Regions from separate parts of the Serratia sarumanii genome, predicted to be linked through region 1. Evidence: predicted binding sites of a transcription regulator. Region 1 holds the regulator's gene; each other region holds the start of a gene.
What was found. Region 1 encodes LexA, which represses DNA repair genes until DNA is damaged. Its sites were predicted from a motif close to TNCTGTATGTACATACAGNA; they were not measured.
Positions count from the first base shown of each region.

Region 2: the regulator LexA is predicted to act here: its motif matches at 1,058-1,077, upstream of umuD (translesion error-prone DNA polymerase V autoproteolytic subunit).
Region 3: the regulator LexA is predicted to act here: its motif matches at 1,325-1,344, upstream of SSARUM_RS10225 (metal-dependent hydrolase).

Region 1 is NZ_CP124750.1:4,558,404-4,560,668, reverse strand. It holds gene plsB (glycerol-3-phosphate 1-O-acyltransferase PlsB) at 1-180, opposite strand, end outside; gene SSARUM_RS21615 (diacylglycerol kinase) at 329-697, shown strand; gene lexA (transcriptional repressor LexA) at 800-1,408, shown strand; gene dinF (MATE family efflux transporter DinF) at 1,511-2,265, shown strand, end outside.
Region 2 is NZ_CP124750.1:3,098,321-3,100,585, forward strand. It holds gene SSARUM_RS14740 (TonB-dependent receptor) at 1-522, opposite strand, end outside; gene umuD (translesion error-prone DNA polymerase V autoproteolytic subunit) at 618-1,052, opposite strand; partial or broken gene SSARUM_RS24650 (SOS response-associated peptidase family protein) at 1,241-1,420, opposite strand; gene SSARUM_RS14755 (hypothetical protein) at 1,723-2,094, opposite strand.
Region 3 is NZ_CP124750.1:2,135,752-2,138,016, reverse strand. It holds gene SSARUM_RS10235 (HdeD family acid-resistance protein) at 1-214, shown strand, start outside; gene hxpB (hexitol phosphatase HxpB) at 278-943, shown strand; gene SSARUM_RS10225 (metal-dependent hydrolase) at 1,367-1,915, shown strand; gene SSARUM_RS10220 (L-cystine transporter) at 2,097-2,265, shown strand, end outside.

The DNA.
Region 1 (2,265 bases):
GCACTGGGTGCGCAGCGTCAGCAAATCCGCCTTGGAATTGTAAGGTAAAACATACAAAATCGGCCGTGAGGGATCCAACCCTAGCTCGGTAACCGGATCTGAAGGGATGACCTTACTTCTTACCAACAATTTAAGTGGTAAATTCAATATTTTATAATAAATTTTACGCCAACCTGACATAACAACGTGAAGCCTCTTGTTAGCAATGCGCCGCAAGCATACCAGAAACCGGGTAGCAGATCTGTGGTGTTCGAAAACCGAGAGCCGTCAGCGCGGACTGTTCTAGACTCTTTTTATTATGACCGACCTCTGAGAAAGGCACGAAAACATGGCAAACCAAGCAACCGGACTGACCCGCATCATCAAGGCCGCCGGCTATTCCTATAAAGGGCTTTCCGCCGCCTGGCAGCACGAAGCGGCGTTCCGCCAGGAACTGGTGGTCACCCTCCTGGCTATCATACTGGCTGTCTGGCTGGATGTGGGTGCGATAGCGCGCATTTTATTGATCGGATCGGTAGCGCTGGTGATGATCGTCGAGATCCTGAACAGCGCGATCGAGGCGGTGGTGGATCGCATCGGCAGCGAACATCACGAGCTGTCCGGCCGAGCCAAGGACATGGGATCGGCGGCGGTGTCGCTGGCGATCGTGCTGGCGCTGTTCGTTTGGGGCACGGTCTTATGGCAGCACTTCGGCTGACGAAAAGCGCCTACTGACTGATTTTTATTTAATCTTCGGTTCCCAATCCGCGCTTACCTGTATATACTCACAGCAAGACTGTATAAACAAACAGGGGGCGGAATGAAAGCACTAACTACCAGACAGCAAGAGGTCTACGACCTGATTCGCGAGCACATTTCGCAAACGGGCATGCCGCCAACGCGTGCCGAGATCGCGATGCGTCTGGGGTTCCGTTCGCCTAACGCCGCCGAAGAACACCTGAAGGCGCTGGCACGCAAAGGCGTGATCGAAATCGTCTCCGGTGCTTCGCGCGGTATCCGCCTGCTGATGGAAGAAGAAGAGGGTCTGCCGCTGATCGGCCGCGTCGCCGCCGGCGAGCCGCTGCTGGCGCAGCAGCACATCGAAGGGCACTACCAGGTGGATCCTTCCCTGTTTAAACCGAGCGCCGATTTCCTGCTGCGGGTGAACGGCATGTCGATGCGCGACATCGGCATTCTGGATGGCGATCTGCTGGCGGTGCACAAAACGCAAGACGTGCGCAATGGCCAGGTCGTGGTGGCGCGCATCGAAGACGAAGTGACGGTCAAGCGCCTGAAAAAGCACGGCAACGTGGTTGAACTGCTGCCAGAGAACAACGAATTCCAACCTATCGTGGTCGATCTGCGTCAGCAGAATTTCACTATCGAAGGGCTGGCGGTCGGCGTGATCCGCAACGGCGACTGGATTTAATCGTCGCACCCTCAGTGCCGCCTCCTTGTATCAATCGCCCCTGTTCTGGGGCGTTTTTGTTTCTGACCTTGCCATTCGCCACCGCTACGGGAACTTCTCATCATGCGCTTGATTTCCGCCTTTACCAGCGACACCGATAAAGCTCTGTGGCGCCTGGCCCTGCCGATGATTTTCTCCAATATTACCGTGCCGCTGCTCGGGCTGGTGGACACCGCGGTGATCGGCCACCTCGACAGCCCGATCTATCTGGGGGGCGTCGCGATCGGCGCGGTGGCGACCAGCTTCCTGTTCATGCTGCTGTTGTTCCTGCGCATGAGCACCACCGGCCTGGCGGCGCAGGCGCTGGGGGCACAGAACCCGCAGGCGCTGGCGCGCGCCTTTATGCAACCGCTGCTGTTGGCGCTGCTGGCCGGAGCGGCGATCGTCCTGCTGCGTTATCCGCTGATCGAACTGGCGCTGCGGATCGTCGGTGGCGATGGCGAAGTGCTGGAACAGGCGCGGCGTTTTCTTGAGATCCGCTGGCTCAGCGCCCCGGCGGCGCTGGCCAATCTGGTGCTGCTGGGCTGGCTGCTCGGCGTGCAGTACGTGCGGGCGCCGGTGATCCTGCTGATCGTCGGCAACCTGCTGAATATCGTACTGGATATCTGGCTGGTGATGGGCCTGGGCTGGAACGTGCGAGGGGCGGCGGCGGCCACCGCCATCGCCGAATACGCCACGCTGTTGCTCGGCCTGTGGCTGGCGTGGCGGGTGATGCGCCTGCGCGGTATTACCCTGCCGATGCTGCGCCAGGCTTGGCGCGGCGATCTGCGTCGCCTGCTGGCGCTCAACCGCGACATCATGCTGCGTTCACTGTTGCT
Region 2 (2,265 bases), 1.5 Mb from region 1:
CAAACTGGCGATATTGTCTGCCTGCACGCGTTCGATATCTTCTTTATCCAGCACCGAACGGCCGGCGGCGACGCTGTCGGACAAACCGCCGACCACCGACAGCTCCGGTATCGTCAACGGCTGAACCGGCCCGGCGTCGACCAACCGATATCCCTGTGCGGTTTGTTGAGCGCGCAATCCGCTGCCCGCCAACAGCGTATTGAACGCGTCGGTGAGGCGATAATGTCCCTGCAGGCCCGCGGTGCTTTTTCCACGCGTCTGTTCGGGCGTGAAAATCACTATCACGCCGGCCTTAGCGGCCGCCGTCTGCAAGGCGGGCGCCAGATCACCGGCGGGAATGGCGAAGGAAAGGATAGCGGGCTGTTCGACCGCCGAGGGTGATGCCGACGCACCGGGTGCCGCCATCGCGGAGGTGAGCATGCCCGATAGTGCGCATCCTATCCCGATAGCGACGCGCTTCCCGGTAATGCGTTTGGCTGATGTGAACGTACGCCCTGCGCCGTTCTTGTTTTTTATGGCCATGAAGGATTCCCCTGAGTGTATTGAACTGGAAACTCAGTAGAGAGGTCACGCCAACGAAAAGATCGGGCAGAAAAAAATGAAAAAAAGGGCCGAAGTCACCGCGCCGCGTAGACGATAAAGGTCACCACGCCGAAGATCTCCAGCTGCGCCTCGTCGTCGAACACGATCGGCGCATAGGCGGGATTCATCGGCAACAGCCGCACGTCGGGGTGGCGCTGCAGCTTTTTGACGGTGAATTCGCCGTCCACCGCGGCGATCACGATATTGCCGTGCTCCGGCGTCAGGGCGCTGTCGACGATCAGCAGATCGCCATCCTGGATATTGCCGTCGATCATCGACTCGCCGCTGGCGCGCACGAAGTAGGTGGCGTTGGGGTGCCGCACCAGCAGCTTGCCGATATCCAGCCTGCTCTCGACATAGTCCTGCGCCGGGGAAGGAAAGCCGCAGGCCACGCGATCGGCAAACAGCGGTAACGTCAGGGGTTCACCTGGTGAAAAAGCATACAACTTTGAATTGCTCAGCATAATCATAACCAAACTGTATATTTATACAGTAAAGCATAAACAAAACGCGAACGCGTGCAACCCCCAATCCCCCTGCGGATCGCGCTTTCCCGCGTAATATAATAATTTTCTGAGTGATTTTTCCTGCAGCTTTTGGCGTTCTTCGCGTGTGTTTACACACATGATACCCACCAAAACTGTGGATAATGCGGCACTCAGACCGTTGGCGTATCGATGGGCAGGATGAGTGAGGGATTGTCATTGCGAACGGCACCGACGGCGGGCGATACCGGTTGCCAGACGAAATCCTCTGCCTGCAGGCTGTACACGTCAGCCTGCATTTGACCAGAGGGCGGGACTAAGCGGGTGTCGAGCCAGTCGCGCGCGGCCGTCGGTCTCTGCTGCGTACAGCGCCGCAAAGAACAGCGACAGGCCTTGCCTCACGGGAGGAACGGCGGACGGCCTTACAAAATGACGCCAATAAAATTGCGACTGGCAATGGCATCAATGGGACGGCCAGAGACGAAAGTCAGTACGTTATGCCAGGAGCTTGGGATAACCCGACAAACGCTGTACCGCCACATTTCCCCTGATGGTCCACTGCGAGCTGACGGTATAAAGCTGCTCAACCGGGGATAATTTTAGCGGACGGAAAAATCTGGGGTTCCGGCGTAGAACCCCGAATAAGGAATAATCCTTAATTAATTTCAGGATTATTAATTCCATCTAAAACCTCTCGGCAATATTCTTTTTTATAGGCTTCATCATTACTTAATGACTTAACCAAAAAATCAGCATTTTTCCAACCATTATCCCAATGCGTCTCGAATCCTGACTGTTCATACTTTAATGTTCTAGTTAATGAGTCTTTTATTTGTTTTTTATATTTATCAATTTTCTCATTGGTTGCCCCACAAACATCATGTGCAACACGAGCATTTGAGCCAGAAAAACCTATTGCTGAAATTGCCATCGCTTCGTTTGATTTGTCGAAATCATTCGCATATGCCACAGCATTAGATAAAGCGAATATGACAAGAGCAGGTATGGTTTTTTTGTATGATATCATTTTTTACCTCTAACTCATTGATTGTTCATGGGGTCAGTTTGGATATCGAAAATTATTGTACATTAAGGCTGCTTTTTAATCAGTCTCAACTTCTTTATAGAAGGCCTGAATGCGACAAACTTGGGAAGTACTGTAGCCTGTCGCGTCTGCTGTTTCTCGGATGCTCAGTTT
Region 3 (2,265 bases), 2.4 Mb from region 1:
TCTGTTATTGGTGCTGGATCCCAATCTGTGGATGCTGGCGGTGTTGCGCAGCCGTGGCGAAAGCATGACCTGGACGCCGGGGCTGGTGCTGGACTATGCCCGCATGTTGCAACAGGTCACCGAGCGCCAACACCAACGCTGGTGGTTAAAATTACGCGAGGTGTGGAATATCCTTCGCTTTGGCAAAAGCCAAACGCGCAGGCAAAGATTTTAGTCTCGCCGCCGGCGATGATAGAGTGTCGGCACATTCACCCGCGCCGGCAGGAGTTAACCGTTAATGGCTTATTCGCAACGCATTGAAACCGCAATTTTTGATATGGACGGCTTGTTGATCGACTCGGAACCGCTGTGGCTGCAGGCCGAGCTGGATATCTTCGGCGCGCTGGGTCTGGATCTGTCCGATCGCCACAAGCTGCCGGACACCCTGGGGCTGCGCATCGATCTGGTGGTGAAGATGTGGTACCAGGCGATGCCGTGGCAAGGCGTATCGCTCGATGAGGTGTCGGCGCGGATTATCGAACGGGCCATCGAGCTGGTGCACGAGACGCGCCCGCTGCTGCCGGGCGTCCGGCAGGCGCTGGAGCTGTGCCGCGAGCAGGGGCTGAACATCGGCCTCGCCTCCGCCTCGCCGCTGCACATGCAACGGCAGGTGCTGAAGATGTTCGATCTTGAGGGCTACTTCGATCAGCTGGTTTCCGCCGAATACCTGCCGTATAGCAAACCGCATCCGGAGGTCTACCTGATCGCCGCCGAGCGCCTGGGCAGCGATCCGCTGCGCTGCATCACGCTGGAAGACTCCTTTAACGGCATGATCGCCACCAAGGCCGCGCGCATGCGTTCCATCGTCATCCCCGCCGCCGAATACCGCCACGATCCGCGCTGGGCGCTGGCGGACCACCAGCTGGAGACCCTGGAACAGCTCACCCCCGCCCACTTTGCCTGACCTGCGGCGCCGGCCACCGGCGCCCTGGCTTTGCCGCTCTGCGCATAAAGGGGATCCACGCCGCAAAACAAACGAAACAGTGTTTCATTATTATTGAATTGGCATGTTGTTATTATTATGCTGGGCGGCAGGGAAAGCGACGGCCCGCGGAGCGTTGTCACTGCCACGCAGCGCTGTTCAAGGCCGCCGCTTCCTCCCGCCGCACGCCAAACAACCGCCCTCGTTTCTTTCCGTTCCGCACCCGCCCATCGCCCGCCGTTAATTCTCACCGGTCAAAATCGATGATTTGTTACGCATTGCCGTAACAACCCGTTGTAAAACAGGGGAAAATAAACAATTGGTTACAGGGTAACTGCTTCCACTACTGGGAATTTTCCCATATACTGGATAAATTAACAGTTTACCAGCCGGAATCGCAACAGCATGACCGCGGAAGGACACCTTATATTCTCTGTCGCTTGCGCGATCTTCGCCAAGAAGGCGGAAGTGACGCCAGAGCTGGCTACCGGCGACTGGTGGCACATCATACCCGCCGCGCTGCTGACCTCGCTGCTGCCGGACATCGATCACCCCAAGTCGGTGCTGGGCCAGCGTCTGCGCTGGCTCGCCATTCCCATCGCCCGCGCATTCGGCCACCGCGGTTTCACCCACAGCCTGCTGGCGATCGCCGGCGGCATGGCGCTGTTCCAGTTGGACGTGCCGCGCAGCTGGCCGATCCCGGCCGACGCGCTGCACGCCATGATCATCGGTTACTTCAGCCATCTGCTGGCCGATATGCTCACCCCCGCCGGCGTTCCGCTGCTGTGGCCGTGCCGCTGGCGTTTTCGCCTGCCGCTGCTCAACTCGCAAAAGGGCAACCAGCTGGAGCGTGTGTTGTGTCTATGCCTGGTGGCGTTTGCCATCTGCTGGCAAGGTGATTTCACCCTGCCGGTGCAATCCTATGTCGAGCAAATCAGAAATATTAGACCCTGATCACAAAAACCCGCTCAACCAATCACCTTCATGTATATAAAACGAACAAAAACACACAAAAAGCTATATCAAATTCCATTTGGATATAAGTAGGCCACCCGGCAAACTGTTACGATATTTACATCGCGACATACGTGATGCGTAGTCGTTTTTATAAGAAAGATGATTGGAGACATTGGGGATGAATTTTCCGCTCGTGATTAACGTGCTGGTGTTTGTCGCGCTCCTGTTGCTGCTGGCGCAAACCCGCCACAAGCAATGGAGCCTGGCGAAAAAAGTGCTGGTCGGCCTGGTGGTCGGCGTGGTGTTCGGTCTGGGCCTGCAGCTGGTGTACGGCTCCGACAACCCGG